2 regions of the Mycobacterium sp. AMU20-3851 genome follow, and region 1 is predicted to be linked to the other one. Evidence: predicted binding sites of a transcription regulator. Region 1 holds the regulator's gene; the other holds the start of a gene.

Region 1 (7,390 bases):
CGCGGGGCCATCAACTCGGCCTGGGATGCGCTCGGCGGATCGGCCGGGGTGCTCGGCGTGCCCAGCGAGGACGAGTCGACCAACGGCGACGTGCTTGCCCAGAAGTTCACCGGCGGCGAGATCTCCTGGAACCGCAAGACCCGCGCCTTCACCACGGTGCCGCCGGAGCTCGCCGATCAGCTCGGCGCGGTCGACGTTCCCTCCGATGCCACCTCGGCGATCAACGCCGCGCGCCGCGCCGCCGGTGGGGCACTGGGGCCGTTGGGCGCCGAAGAGGGCGCCCAGTACGCGATCGGCGCGGACGGCGTCGGCCAGAACTTCGCGGGCGGCAAGATCTTCTACAGCCCCGAAACCGGCGCGAATGTGGTGACCGGTCAGGTGCTGGCCAAGTACGAGAGCGTCGGCGGGCCCACCGGGGATCTCGGATTCCCGACCGCCAGCGAGGCCGACGGCGGCCTGGCGCCGCAGAGCCGCGTGGTCCCGTTCGCCGCCGAGGACAACCCGGTGATCTTCTGGACGCCGGACTTCGGTGCGGTGATCGTGCGCGGCGCGATGAACGCCGCGTGGCAGAAGCTCGGCGGCGCGACCGGTGAGCTCGGCGCCCCCAAGGGGGATCAGACCGAGAACGGCAGCGTCATCAGTCAGCAGTTCAACGGCGGGTCCGTCTCGTGGGACAAGTCGACCGGCAAGTTCAGCACCGAACCGGCCGGCCTGCAATCCCAACTCGCCGGTCTGGAGGTGCCGGGTGCCGACGCTCCGGCCGCCCCGGCCCCCGGCTCGGAGGCCGCTGCGGACACCGACAGCGGCGACAAGTGGTACACGTGGCGCTGGTGGTGGCTGCTCGGCCTGATCCCGCTGATCGGCGTGATCGGCCTCGTCGCGGTCGCGGTCCTGCGTAACCGGCGGTCCCATGCCGACGACGATTTCGGAGCGGGCTACGCCGACGACGGATACGACCACGGTTACGAGGACCAGGGCTACGACAACCAGGGCTACAACGACCACGGTTACGACCCCGAGTACAAGCAGCCCGAGCACACTCAGCCCGAGTACGGCGAACGGGATTACGACTCCACCCAGAGCCTGTGGGCCTCGGCACCGCCGGCCGGCGAGGTGCCTGCCTTCAGCAGTATCTCGGCCGGCGCGGAAGAACCGACCACCGACGACGGGTTCGACGACTACGAGACCGATGAGGACAACGGCGGCGACTTCGACGGCGGCGACTTCGACTCCGACGAGGGCGACGAGCTCGAGGAACTGCAGGCGCCGGCCGACGATCTGATTTTCGATTCCGATCCCGACGCGGTGGACACCGCGCCGACCCGGATCGAATCGCTGTCCGAAGAGCCCACTTTCGACCCGCCCACCACGGCGGTCCGGTCCGGTTACGAACCGGATTTCCCCAGTGGCCGGCACGCCGCCATCTCGGACGACGAACCGGAGGATCCGGGCTGGACGTCGATGCGACTGGCCACCGGTGACCGGTACCGCGCGCCGGAGGGCTATCCGATCAAGGCGGACACCAAATCGGGTCTGTACTGGGCTCCGGGTAGCCCCGGCTACCGGGACACCGAGGCCGAGATCTGGTTCGCCAGTGAGGAGTTCGCCCGGACGAACGGGTTCGTCCGGGCCGACTGAGCCTCCCCGGGCGAACCCGTCAGACCTTGCGGATGACGGTGACGACCTTGCCGAGCACCTGGGCGTCGTTACCGTCGATCGGGTCGAACGCCGGATTGTGCGGCATCAGCCACACCTGACCCTTGGTGCGCTTGAAGGTCTTGACGGTGGCCTCGCCGTCGATCATGGCGGCGACCATGTCGCCGTTCTCCGCGACGTTCTGCTGCCGGATGACAACCCAGTCGCCGTCGCAGATCGCGGCATCGATCATCGACTCGCCGACGACCTTCAGCAGGAACAGGGAACCCTCGCCGACCAGCTCGCGGGGGAGTGGGAAGACCTCTTCGACGGCCTGTTCGGCCAGGATCGGCCCGCCGGCGGCGATCCGGCCCAGGACCGGGACGAAGGTGGGCTCGGGCAGCGCGTCGGAACCCGCGACCTCGGTTGCCACGATCGGGGTCACATTGTTCGGGGCCACGTTGTCGTCCGCGCCGCGGACATCCACGGCGCGTGGGCGGTTCGGGTCTCTGCGCAGGTAGCCCTTGCGCTCCAGGGTGCGCAGTTGGTGGGCCACCGACGAGGTGGAGGTGAGACCGACGGCATCGCCGATCTCGCGGATGCTCGGCGGGTAGCCGCGCTCGGTCACGGAGGTGCGGATGACCTCCAGGATGGTGCGCTGACGCTCGGTCAGACTGGAGCGTGCCTCAGGGTGTTCGGTGCTCTCGCTCATGGCGCCGAATGTAGTCGCCGCCGGACAGATAATCAAACATGTGTTCGAGGCGTGTCGGGCAGGTGGTAGGCAAACGACTTCTGCTGCCGCTGCGTCATCTTCTGCAGGCACTCGTGGTGCTTGCGCGCGTGATAGGCCAGCGGGAAGTAGGTGAGCCGGTCCGGCAGCACCCGGTACGCCGTCCGGATCGCGGCGTAGATGAGCTGGAGTTGCAGCTCCTCCTGCCGGCTCCAGCCGACCCCCAGCTTGGCGCGCAGTCGCGGATCGAGCAGTCCGACGATGGACAGGTAGTTGAACCGCAGAGCGGGCCGCAACGCCGTCCGTACCGCGGGGCGCAGCGGCGCCGGTACCGAGGCCGGCAGGTCGACCTGCCCGGTCACCATCTCCTCGATCAGTTGCAGGGCCTGTGGGGTGGCCTCCAGCTTGTCGATCATGGCCTCGAAGTAGGCGTCCATTTCCACCCGGGTCCGCGGGTATCCCCGCATCGGGACGTGGAGCAGACGGGCCAACCGCCGGTTGTCCCGGAGTAGTTCGTCCTTCTCGGCATCGGTGAAGTCCCGGCCGATCAGCAACTTCCCGCCCTGTGCGGTGACGATGTAGCCGGTCGCGATCACCCACTGGTAGGCCTCGGTGTTGAGCGCGCTGATCTGCTTGCCTGTGGCGGCGCTGGTCATGGTGAGCGGTTTGTGCAGGGCCCGGACGCGGTCCCCCTCGGCGAGCGCCTCGGTGCCGCCGTAGGTCCAGCGCAGCACGGAGTCGATCGAGCGGATCGCCCGGCCGCCGGCGTCGCCGTGGAAGGCCGCCGAGTAGCGGCCGGTCACCTCCGCGATGACCGGATGCATGGCCTGCATCATGAAGGCCGCGCCGTCGACGATGAGAAACGTCCACCGCCCGGTGTGCTCGGCGGTCAGCGAGTCCATCGGGACGAGCTCGCGCTCGTCGCCGTCGTGGTTCCCCTGGATGGGCAGATCCGTTGTGGCAGTCATGGCTGCGCGCACCTCCTCGTGCTGAGGACCCGACGCTAATATGACCGAAAGGTCGCATTCAAGTCGCGTAAGGGGGCCTCCATGGCCACAGATAAACACAGTTCAGGGCCCAGAAAGCGGCCGCAGCAAGAGCGGTCTAGGGAAATGGTCGCAAAAATTGTGTCCACGGCCGCGCTTCTGCTGCGCCGGACCGAGCCGGATCGACTGACCACGAATGCGATCGCCGAGCAGGCCGGCATCAGCAAGGGGTCCATCTACCAGTACTTCTCCAACAAGGAGGAGATCATCGACGCGGCCATCGAGCGGCTCGCGGCCGAGCAGGCGCCCGCCATCGAGGACATGCTGCGGTCGGTGACCATGCACGAGCCCGAGGAGGCCATGCAGGCGTCCATCGACATCCTCATCGAGTTCACCCTCGCCAACCGGAAACTCATCCGCTACCTGGCGCAGCGGCCCGACCATGTGCGCACCTTCGACAACGTCTCCGGGCTGAATGCGACGCTGCTGGCGATGACGACCCTGCACATGGGCCACTACCGCGACCAGTACCGCAACGAGCTGAGTCCGCGCGCCCTGGCCTGGCTGTTCTTCAACATGGCCGTTGCCACGACCCTGCGGTATATCGAGAGCGACGACCCGATCAGCCTGGAAGAACTGCGCAGCGGCCTGAAGTTCGCATCCAGTGGGCTGCTGGCGGGCCGCCCCGGCTGATTCGCGCACGGACTACTTGTCGGTGGTCCGGTCTATCGTTTGGCAACAGTTCGATCACGTGTTCTATCCATCGAACACATGATCGACTATCGTTCGAACACAGAGGCGAAAGCCGCCAAGCGAGACCCAGCCCGACCCTACCGAGAGGCAGCAGTCCGATGACCATTCTCGAAGCTCGTACCAGCGCCCGGCAGTTCGATGCGCGTCCCCGGCAGACGGAGACGGTGCCCGAGGTGTGGCCGCTGCCCCGCGACGTGGTGGTTCGCCGTCGGCGCGTGCAGTCCCGGCGCCCCGGTGGGGCGCCGCTGGGCTACCGCAGCACCGGCGTGCTGATGTCGCGCGCCTCGCACCGCCGTCGGCCCATCACCCCGGTCGCCACCGTGCTGCTGGCGCTGCTGGCCGGCGGGTTCACCCTGTGGCTCGGGCTGGTCGCCCAGCTCGGCGGTCCCACCGAGGAACCCGTGCAGATGCCCACCCGGTTGTCCGTGGTGTACGTGGAAGCCGGTGAGACGCTGCAGCACATCGCCGCGCGGGTGGCACCGGATGTGCCGGCCGGGCCGGTGGTGGAGCGTATCCGCGAACTCAACAAGCTCGAAACCAGCACCGTGCAGGCCGGCCAGACCCTCATTGCCCCGATCGGTTGATCACCCAGGTACGCTCGAAGACACTCGAGTTGGTTGACCTGCGGTGGGGCGAAGGAGCGGTGATGCACTGTCCGTTCTGTCGCCATCCCGACTCGCGTGTCGTCGATTCCCGTGAGGCAGACGAGGGTCAGGCGATCCGGCGCCGCCGGTCGTGCCCGGAATGTGGGCGCAGGTTCACCACGGTGGAAACTGCGGTGCTCGCCGTCGTCAAACGCAGCGGCGTCACCGAACCGTTCAGCAGAGAGAAAGTCATCCGGGGTGTGCGGCGCGCATGCCAGGGCCGCCAGGTCGATGACGACGCACTGAACCTCCTGGCCCAGCAGGTCGAGGATGCGGTGCGTGCGGCCGGATCGCCGGAGATCCCCAGTAATGAAGTAGGTCTGGCCATTCTCGGCCCCCTGCGCGATCTCGACGAGGTCGCATACCTGAGGTTCGCCTCGGTGTACCGGTCATTCACCTCGGCTGATGATTTCGAGCGCGAGATCGAGGCGCTGCGCGCCCATCGCGTCTCCTCATCCGGTTAACCCAGCCGTACGCCGGTGTCCTCCACGACACGGCCTCCGACCTTCACCCACCCCGTCGGATCCCACCAGGTGCGGATCTCGGAACCCTTGCCCTGCGTGATGTGCAGGTCGCGGCTCAGATAATCGGTCATCCGCACCGCCGCCGAGCCGGTGGCCTCGTCCTCGATGATCCCTAGCTGCGGCGCGAACGACCGCGACCGCAACGCCCCGCGGTCGCGGTCCATCCAGGCCCACACGTAATGCTGGGCGTCGTCGGCGTAATCGGACGGATCCGCGGCGAGGACGTCGTCGGGCGAGTTCAGGTCGTAGATCATCAGCTCGGGGGCCCAGTCGGAGCGTGCCCTGATCGTGGTCAACTCGCCATCGGCCTCGGACAGATAGTTCACCTGCACGAGTCCGGCCGGGACCTGCAGTGTCCGCACCGGCGTACCCCGCTGTTTGAGCCACCATGCGGTGCCGACCGTCGGGTGCCCGGCGAACGGGATCTCGGTGGCCGGGGTGTAGATCCGGAGATGGGCACTCGCTGCGCCCGGCTCCGGGATATCGACGAATACGGTTTCGCTGTAACCCAATTCGGCCGCGATGCGCTGCCGGTCGGAGGGGTCGACCGTCGCGGCGTCGATCACGCCGAGTGGATTACCGAACTCACCGTGAGAATTGGTGAACACCCGCAGAACGGTCACATCGACGGCCATACCTCGATGGTATGTCCGTGACGTCTCAGGTGGCGCTGCGTTCGTCGGCTTCCATCGCGTCGAGTACCGCGACCCGGGTGTTCAGCGAGCCGGTGATGGCCCGTTCGGTGATACCGGTACGCAGCAGGTCGCGCAGCAGTTCGTGGTCGTACTCGGCCGGCATCGTGGTGTCGATGAAATGTTGTACCACCGCGACGAACCGATCCGGATCGTCATGGAACGGGAAATGTCCGGAGCCGTCGAAGATTTCGAGCGCCGAGCCCGGCATGGCGGAATGCGCCAGCCAGGCGTGGCTGACCGGGATGACCGAGTCGTGGGTGCCCCAGATCAGCTGAACCGGAACGGATTCGGTCAAATAACATCGGTCCAGCATGGTGACCACCTGCCCGCGCCAGTCCACCACCGCACGCAAGGTCCGGGCGAACGCGGACGACGCGGTCGGTTCGGGCAGATCGGACAGCACGCGCAGCACGTCGGGCAGATCGCGGCCCAGGCCGGTCGACCCGAGCAGCGCGCCGCCGATGCGTTCGGCCGCCTGCAGCGCGGGCAGCACCAGCGGTAGCCGCAGCAGGGCGAGCGCCTCGGTGGCCATCGGCAGCGCGGCGATCCGCAGCGCCACGTTGACGTCCTTGGTGACGCCGCCGGCGCCGACGAGCACCAACCGGTCGACGAGCTGCGGGAACTGGTAGGCGAACTGCATCGCGACGCCGCCGCCCAGCGAATGCCCGACCACCGTGACCCGGTCGATGTCCAGCACGCTCAACAGATCCCGCATGCCGTTGGCGTAGGCCGCCACCGAGTAATCCGCACGCGGTTTGTCGGATTGACCGTGCCCCAACAGGTCCGGCGCGATCACGGTGAACCGCTTCGCCAGCATGGTCTGCACCGTGTGCCAGGTCGTCGAGTTGTCGCCGATACCGTGGATCAGCAGGATCGCCGGACCCGAACCCGCGATCCGGTAGGCGCGCCGGTACCCGTGGATGGTGCGGAACTGCAGCGTGGGAGAGATCTCCGGCACGCTGCGCAGGTTGGTTTTGCGCTCAGTCATGTCCCGCCGTTCCTCGCCATCGGTCGGCGGTCAGCACCGCAGATCAGGGCGTTTCTCCGCCGTCGGAGAAACCGTCGCCGAAGCCCTCGCCGAACTTGCCGTCCGCCTGCTGGGCGAGGAAACGCTCGAATTCCGCGCCCAGTTCGTCACCGCTGGGCAGTTCCTCGTCCCGGGCGAGCAACGAGCGATTCTCCTGTGCGGCGACGAACGCATCGTACTGACGCTCCAGGGCGGTCACCACCTGAGCGACCTCGGCGCTCGCCTCGACCTGCTCGTTGATCTTGGTGTGCACCTCGGCCGCCGCCTCACCCAGCGCGGTCAGCGGGATCTGCAGGGAACCGGCTCTGGCCGCCTCGGCCAGCAGGGTCTCCGCCGCCGGCGGATAAGCGGTCTGCGCCAGGTAGTGCGGCACGTGCACGGTGAACCCGATCGCAT
Region 2 (7,390 bases), 2.8 Mb from region 1:
CTTCCTTGTCGGACAACCCGGGGATGGTGAACGCAGTCATCGTGACTCCTTCGAATCGGGGGTAGGTCGTGTCTCCCAGCCAGGCATACCCCCGAAGGCGGATCGATAATCACAGCGCGCGCAGGTTGGGGATCGGCGCCCGGGGCCCACGACGTTGCCGGACCGCCAGCCCGCTGGCTTCCAGCAACCGCACCGCCCGATGCCGGTGCGGCCGTAACGGTTCGAGCAAGATCACCATCTCCGCGTCGTCGATGGGCCTGCCCAGCAGGCACAGCCCCACCATCTTCGCCAGGTGGTAGTCGCCGACCGAAAGTGCATCGGCATCACCGAAGGCGCGCTGCATGGTCTCGGCGGCCGTCCACACCCCGACCCCGGGCAGCGAGGTCAGACCCGTCGCCGCCTTCTCCCGGTCCAGCCGCTCCAGTGCGTCGGCCCGCTGGGCGCAGCCCACCACGGTGCGGGCCCGGCCGGGGTCGACGTTGGCCAGCTGGAACTCCCAGGACGGGATGCGCCGCCAGACATCGGCCGCCGGTGGCACCCGCATACCTGCCGGTGCCGGCCCGGGCGCGGGGGCGCCGAACTTCGTGGTCAGTAGCCGCCACGCCCGGAATGCGTCCTTGCCGTACACCCGCTGCTCCAGGACCGCCGGGATGAGAGCCTCCAGCACCCGTCCGGTCCGGCCCAGACGCAGGTGCGGCACCCGCCGCAACGCCTCGGCGACCGTCGGCTCCACCGGCTCGAATCCGGCGGTGTCGTCTTCGACCCCGAGCAACAGGGCCAGGTGATCGAGGAATTCGGCGGCGCCGGGACCCCACGCCTCACATTCCACGGTGTCCACGGCCGTCTTACGGATCCGTGCGGTCACCGCGCCGGTACGGGTCAACGACGTACGCCAGGTATCGGTACCGATCACCCGGAAACACGGATCGCCGCTGCCTCGGCGCAGCGGCGACAGCGTCAGGCCCGGACTCACGGGTCCGTCGAAGGTCACCGTCGCGGTCGGCACCTCACCAATCTAGGACAGCGTGATCTGTGCCTTGTCCGGGTAGAAGGCCACCGTGCCGGCGATCTCGGCGACCGCCGGATAAGGCTGCTCGTAGGCCCAGACGGCGTCCTGCACGCCGGCGGCGTGGTAGTAGCTCGCCTCGCCCTTGTACGGGCAGTAGCTGGTCGTCTCGCTGCGTACCAGCGCCGAGGCCTGCACATCGGCCAGCGGGATGTACTGCACGGCGGGGTAGCTGGCCTCCTGCAACGTCACGGCGCGGTCCGTCTCGGCGACTACGGCGCCGTCGATGCTGACGGTGACGTGCGCACTGGTGGGCGTCACCGTGATCGGATGCTCGGCACTCGGTTGCCAGACAGGACGCTCGCTCATGCAACACACAACGTCGTGCGTCGAACAGTGATTCCCGCCACGGTGGGTCGTTACGATCAGCGCATGACCGAGCCCGTGACCGCCTCTGTGACGATCGCCGCCGATCCGGCCAAGGTGTATGCGCTGATCACCGACCTGCCGACGTTGGCCTCGCTGGCCGAGGAGGCATACGCCATGCACTGGAAGAGGGGCACGTCGGCGACCCCCGGAGCGGTATTCAAGGGCGAGAACCGCAACGGCTCGAAGTCCTGGGCAACCACCTGCACCGTCACCCATGCGCTGCCGGGCCAGCGATTCGCGTTCGACGTGAAGGCAGCCGTGCTGCCGATCGCGCACTGGCGCTACGACATCGCCGCGACCGAGGGTGGTTGCACGGTCACCGAGTCCACCTGGGATCACCGGCCCGGTTGGTTCAAGAAGTTCGCGGGCCTGGCCACCGGAGTCAGTGACCGTGACAGCGCCAACGCCGAGCACATCCGGCTGACGCTGGAGCGGCTCAAGGAGCGCGCAGAGCGCAATCAGCCGTAACTCAGTGCGGCTTGCGGGTGACGATGTCGGCGACCCGGGCGATCGGGGAGGTGCTGCGCCGACCGCCCGTCTCGTGCCGGTCGGCCAGTTTGTAGGCGAGGTAGAGGCTGCGTACCCCGAGCCAGCGCAAGGGTTCGGGTTCCCAGTCACGCGACTGATGCCCGACCCACGGCAGGTCGGTGACCGGGGTGTCCCGGGCCAGCACCAGATCGGCCAGCGTGCGCCCGGCCAGATTGGCCGCGGTGACACCGTGCCCGACATAGCCGCCCGCCCAGCCCAGACCGGTATGGCGGTCCAATGCGACCCCGGCCTCCCAGTCCCGCGGGACCGCCAGCACCCCGCACCATCCGTGCGCGATGGGGATGTCGCGGACCTGCGGAAGGATTGTGTGCAGAACGTCGGTGAGCAGTTCGATGGTGCGGGTGGGCACCTGACCGTCGCGGTCGGTGCGTGATCCGAATCGGTAGGGCACGCTGCGCCCGCCGATGGCGATCCGGTCGTCGACCGTGCGTTGCGCGTAGAAGAACCCGTGGGCGGTGTCGCCGACGGTTTCGCGTCCCTGCCAACCGATTCGGTCCCAGATCTCGGCGGGTATCGGATCGGTGGCGATCATCGAGCTGTTCATCGGCAGCCAGCGCCGGTGCAGGCGGGGCAGTGCGGGGGTGAAGCCCTCGGTGGCGCGCAGCACGATCGGCGCGCGCAGTGTCCCCGACCGGGTGGTCGCCGCGCCCGGCTGGATGTCGATGACCGCCGACTGCTCGTGGATGGTGACGCCGAGGCGCTCGACGGCGTCGGCCAGACCGCGGGCCAATGCGGCCGGCTGGATCCGGGCACAGTGCGGGGAATGGTAGGCCGATACCAATCCGGCGAACTGGATCCGTTGCGCTGCTTCATCTTTCGTCAGCTCAATGACGTCATTGCCCCAGCGCCGCTCCTCGGCGACGGTGGCCGCCAGTCGAGCGGCCTGGGCCGCGTTGCGCGCGATCTCCAGGGTTCCACCTTTGACCGCACCGGCGTCGATGCCCTCCCGGTCGGCCACCTCGATCACCTCGTCGACGGAATCGTTGAGCGCCCGCTGCCAAGCCAGAACCTTGTCTCGGCCATGGGCTTTCGCCATCCGGTTCCGGTCGCCGGGGACCAGACCCGACAGCCAGCCGCCATTGCGGCCGGAGGCGCCGAAACCCGCGAAGCGCGCCTCCAAGATGGTGATCCGCAGCGAAGGGTCGGCGCGCTTGAGGTAGTAGGCCGTCCACAACCCGGTGTAGCCCGCGCCCACGATGCAGACGTCGGCGTCCCGGTCGCCGGGCAGCTTCGGGCGCAGCGCCGGCAGCTTGTCGAACCAGTGCGAGACCTGACCGTTGATCGGGGACACCCGGCAATTCTGTCAGGCCGGTTGTCGGTGGGGCGGCGGATGGTTGAGCCCAAGTAGCGACGAAAGGGGCACACCATGTGCTGGCAATGCGATCACCCGGGCGCAACCCGGCAGGACTACCTCGACGTGCTGCAGGGCACCGTCATCAAGAACGGTTGGGCAGTGCAGTACGTCGAGACGGAACCTCCGTTCGCGTACACGATCGGGCTGAGTGCGGCGGGTCTGCCGGAGCTACTGGTCACCGCACTCCCGCCGCGGCAGTCCATGCGACTGCTGAACGTGGTGGCCGATTACATGGTGCGCAAGACCGAACCGGCACCCGGTGACACCATGACGTTCCCGGGTGACCCAGCTGCCGAGTTCGTCGAGGTGACCGCGCCCGATGTGCACATGGGGTGGGCCGTGGCATTCCACGGCGGCCCCATCCGTGGCCTGCAGGTCGTCTGGCGGGACGAGCAGGGCCACTCACCCTGGTGCCCGGACTTCAACAAGGGAGGTCCGCGGCAGCCGGTGCTCGGGGTTCGCGGCCCGGTCGATCTGAAAGATCCTCCAAGATAGCCACATTCGCGCGAGCGATCTGTCTCAGAAATTTCTTTGGCCCCTTTAGTCTCTGGTGTCACATCCTGCCGTTTTCTGTCGGTGGTCGAACGTATGTTCTCACCATGAAGATGGATGTGGTGGCGAGTCGGGAGACGGTGCAGCACGCCCTCTCCGCTCGCACCGCGTCGGTCAAGGCGCTGCTGGATGCCGATTTCACGGTGTTCGATACCGCGGAGTTGTTGGCCATCCAGTCCGAGCGTGAGCTGCGGGCCCGCGCCGAGGCGGTGATCGACCACCGCATCCAGGCCGCGCTGATGGACCGGGCCACCCCGCATGAGATCGGCGGGAAATCCTGGATCGATGTGCTGGCCACCCGGATGCGGATCAGCCGCGCCGAGGCTGCCCGCCGGGTCTCTGGTGCTGAGGTGCTCGGGCCGCGGCACGCCATGAACGGCGACGTACTCGAACCGGTGTTGCCGGCATGCGCGGCCGCGCTGGCCGAGGGCAGCATCGCCGCCGAGCACATCGCGGTCGTGCGCGCGACCTTGAAGTCCGCGTCGGGGCGGCTCAGTGGTAGCGAGCTGGCGCAGTTGGAGGCCAGCCTGGTCGCCGCGGCCAAGACCACCAGCCCGGAAACGTTGAAAGAAGCCGCCACCCGGGTGCTCTACAAACTCAACCAGGACGGCGACGGCCCGGATATGGCCCGGCACCGGCGCGGGATCACCCTCGGCGCGCAGGACGCCGACGGGCTGGTCCGCATCACCGGCTGGGTGGATGCCGAACTCGCCGCCTATCTCGGTACCGCGCTAGAAGTCTGGGGCCGACCCGGGATCAACAACCCCGACGATCCCGAACCCAAGCTCAACCCGGACCCCAACCCACTCGACGACGAGGTCGTGCCGGAGGCCGATTCGGCCGGCGGGGAAGGCTCGGCTGCCGCCGAAGACGGTGCGGCAGGAGAGGATCGCGTCACCGAGGACGAACACGGGACCGCGGGCGCCGACAGTGAAGACGACGCCGCCGATAAGGGGCTCGCGGATCCGGCCGGTGAAGATCCCTTCGCCGACGCTGACATAGCCGGAGATCCCGACCCCAACCGCCCCGCCGATTTCGGGGCCCTCGCCGATCTGGCCACCGGCGATACCCGCACCCGCGCCCAGCGCCACCACGACGCCCTCAAAGCAATCCTGCGCGATGCCCTGATGGCCAAAAACCTCGGCCAACACAACGGCATCCCGGTCACCGTCGTGGTCTCCACCACGCTCGCGGAGTTGGAGGCCGGGGCCGGGATCGCGGTCACCGGCACCGGCACCCTCATGCCCATGCCCGACCTCATCCGCCTCGCCGAACAGGCCTACCACTACCTGGTGGTCTACCGAAAACACACCGCCGAACCCCTCTACCTCGGCCGCACCCGACGCCTGGCCAGCAAGGCCCAACGCCTACTGCTCTACAACCGCGACCGCGGCTGCACCCGCCCCGGCTGCACCCAAGCCGCCTGCCACTGCCAGGCCCACCACGCCCAGCCCAGCTGGAACAACGGCGGCCACACCGACGCCCCCACCCTCGCCCTGGGCTGCGGACCCGACAACCGGCTCGCCGAAATGGGCTGGACCACCCGCATCGACCCCGACACCGGACGCACCCACTGGTACCCACCCCCACTCATGGACACCGGCCAAGACACCCTCAACCACCACTTCCACCCCGAAGAACTCCTCGATCCACCGGGCAAGGACGACCCGTGTCAGAACGAATAACGGTGGTACTGCGCCATATAGCGCAGCGCGGGCACCCGCGACATCACCTTCGCCAGCAGCCGATACCCCGGGCCCACCATCCCGAACTCCTCGGTGTCGAACGGCGACAGCCATGCCAGCAGCCGGGTGCCGGGCACGGCCGACAGGATGTCCTCGGGACCGTCGATCGCCCAGGACAGCCTCGCCCCGGACCGGCGCACCACAGTGTTGGTCCATTGCGACTTGATGCCCGCCGTGTTGAATGCATCGAATTGCAGTTCACCGGAAGGGAATCGGTCCACCACGCGACGCAGCAGCGCCACGCCGTCCCGTTCGGTGAGGTACATCGTCAGTCCCTCACCGAGCATCAGCGTCGGCCGCTCGGCGGGAATGTCGGGCAGCCAGTCCGGATCGGTCACCGACGCGGCGAGCACCTGATAGCGCTCGGCCGACGGATAGAGCCGCTCACGCAACTGAGCCACCTCGGGATAGTCGATGTCATACCAGAGCACCCCCGGGCCCGGCCGCAGCCGGAAGAAGCGGCCGTCGAGCCCGCACCCGAGGTGCAGCACCACGGCCTCTGGGTGTACCGCGAGGAACTGGGCGGTCCAGCGGTCGAAGTGCGCCGTGCGGGTGGTCACCGCCGGCGATCTCGCGGCGGTGATGGACGTCTTGCTCCAGTCGTAGTCGATCCGCTCGGCGATCTCTCTGGCCAGTTGATCGCCGAGGATCGGCCGAGGCAGGCCGGCATCGAGCGCCTTCGCGTAGAAGGTCGCCAGCATGGTTTGCGGCGCCCCGGACAGATCGACCTTGAGCTTGTCTGCCATTCCTTCAGGCTAGGTGTCTCCGCGGTGGAGTTCAGCCGCTTTTCTGCGCGCGCCTGGCGTCACGCAGGCCCATCCAGAACCGGGCGGCCTCCCGAATGGAATCCTCCACCGGCGTTGGCTGCCAGCCGAGTTCGCGGACCGCCTTGCTGTGATCGACGGGCGCCTCGGCCCGCATCAGCCGTAGCGAGGCCAGTGACAGGCGTTCATCGGTGCGGCGCAGCCGGCCCTTGATGGTGCCGACGGTGGCCAGTAGGTAGGTCAGCGGCAATGGGATCGACCGCGCCGGCGGCGGTACACCGGCCTCCTCCGCCGCGATCCGGGCCACCTCGGCATTGCTGATCATCTTCTCCGAGATCAGGTAGCGCTCGCCCACGCGGCCCTTCTCCGCGGCCAGGATCAGCGCACGGGCGGCGTCGTTCACGCCGACGGCCTCGAGTTCGATCCCGCTCATCACGAACGGCAACTTCCCGAATACGGCGCCGGCGATGATGGCACCGTGCGGGGTACGCCCCCAGTCGGTGCCGCCGTACGTGGTCGATACGCACATCGCCACTGCGGGCAGCCCGCGATCGCGGGCGTACTGCAACACCAGTTTCTCGGCCTGCACCCGGGACCGCACATACGGCGTCAACCCTCGCTCGTCAGCGATGTCCTGCTCGGTGGCAACCTGGCCGCGCCGGCGACCGACCGTCGCGTAGCTGCTGGTGAACACGAACTTGCGCAGTCCCGCGACGATCTCGGGACGGGTCGCGATGTCCAGCACATGACGGGTGCCGTCGACATTGGTGCGGAACAGCGGGGACGGATCGCGCAACCAGCCCCGGGTGTCCACCACGCAGTAATAGATGTCCTCGACGCCGGTCATCGCCTCGGTCAGCACATCCGCGTCCCAGATGTCGCCGATGTAGCGCTGCACGTCCAGATCCTCGATGCCGACGGTGTTGGCGCCCTCGCGCACCATCACCCGAACCTCGCGCCCGTCACCGGCAAGCTGGCGCACCACGTGCGA

The links. The regulator LexA, encoded in region 1, represses DNA repair genes until DNA is damaged. The targets are predictions, from matches to a motif close to CGAACANNTGTTCG.
Region 2: V4U86_RS00735 (HNH endonuclease signature motif containing protein) is a predicted target of LexA. The motif match lies at 3,920-3,933, and genes of this name have one in related genera.

What each region holds. Positions count from the first base shown of each region.
Region 1 covers NZ_CP146371.1:3,382,738-3,390,127, reverse strand. The annotation lists gene V4U86_RS16230 (LGFP repeat-containing protein) at 1-1,638, shown strand, start outside; gene lexA (transcriptional repressor LexA) at 1,658-2,347, opposite strand; gene V4U86_RS16220 (oxygenase MpaB family protein) at 2,380-3,333, opposite strand; gene V4U86_RS16215 (TetR/AcrR family transcriptional regulator) at 3,478-4,044, shown strand; gene V4U86_RS16210 (LysM peptidoglycan-binding domain-containing protein) at 4,203-4,688, shown strand; gene nrdR (transcriptional regulator NrdR) at 4,751-5,212, shown strand; gene V4U86_RS16200 (PhzF family phenazine biosynthesis protein) at 5,209-5,907, opposite strand; gene V4U86_RS16195 (alpha/beta fold hydrolase) at 5,933-6,955, opposite strand; gene V4U86_RS16190 (proteasome assembly chaperone family protein) at 6,999-7,390, opposite strand, start outside.
Region 2 covers NZ_CP146371.1:144,727-152,116, reverse strand. The annotation lists gene V4U86_RS00765 (Dps family protein) at 1-40, opposite strand, end outside; gene V4U86_RS00760 (DNA-3-methyladenine glycosylase family protein) at 110-1,006, opposite strand; gene V4U86_RS00755 (DUF427 domain-containing protein) at 1,016-1,375, opposite strand; gene V4U86_RS00750 (SRPBCC family protein) at 1,439-1,903, shown strand; gene V4U86_RS00745 (NAD(P)/FAD-dependent oxidoreductase) at 1,905-3,275, opposite strand; gene V4U86_RS00740 (DUF4262 domain-containing protein) at 3,351-3,833, shown strand; gene V4U86_RS00735 (HNH endonuclease signature motif containing protein) at 3,938-5,575, shown strand; gene V4U86_RS00730 (class I SAM-dependent methyltransferase) at 5,563-6,381, opposite strand; gene V4U86_RS00725 (NAD-dependent epimerase/dehydratase family protein) at 6,413-7,390, opposite strand, start outside.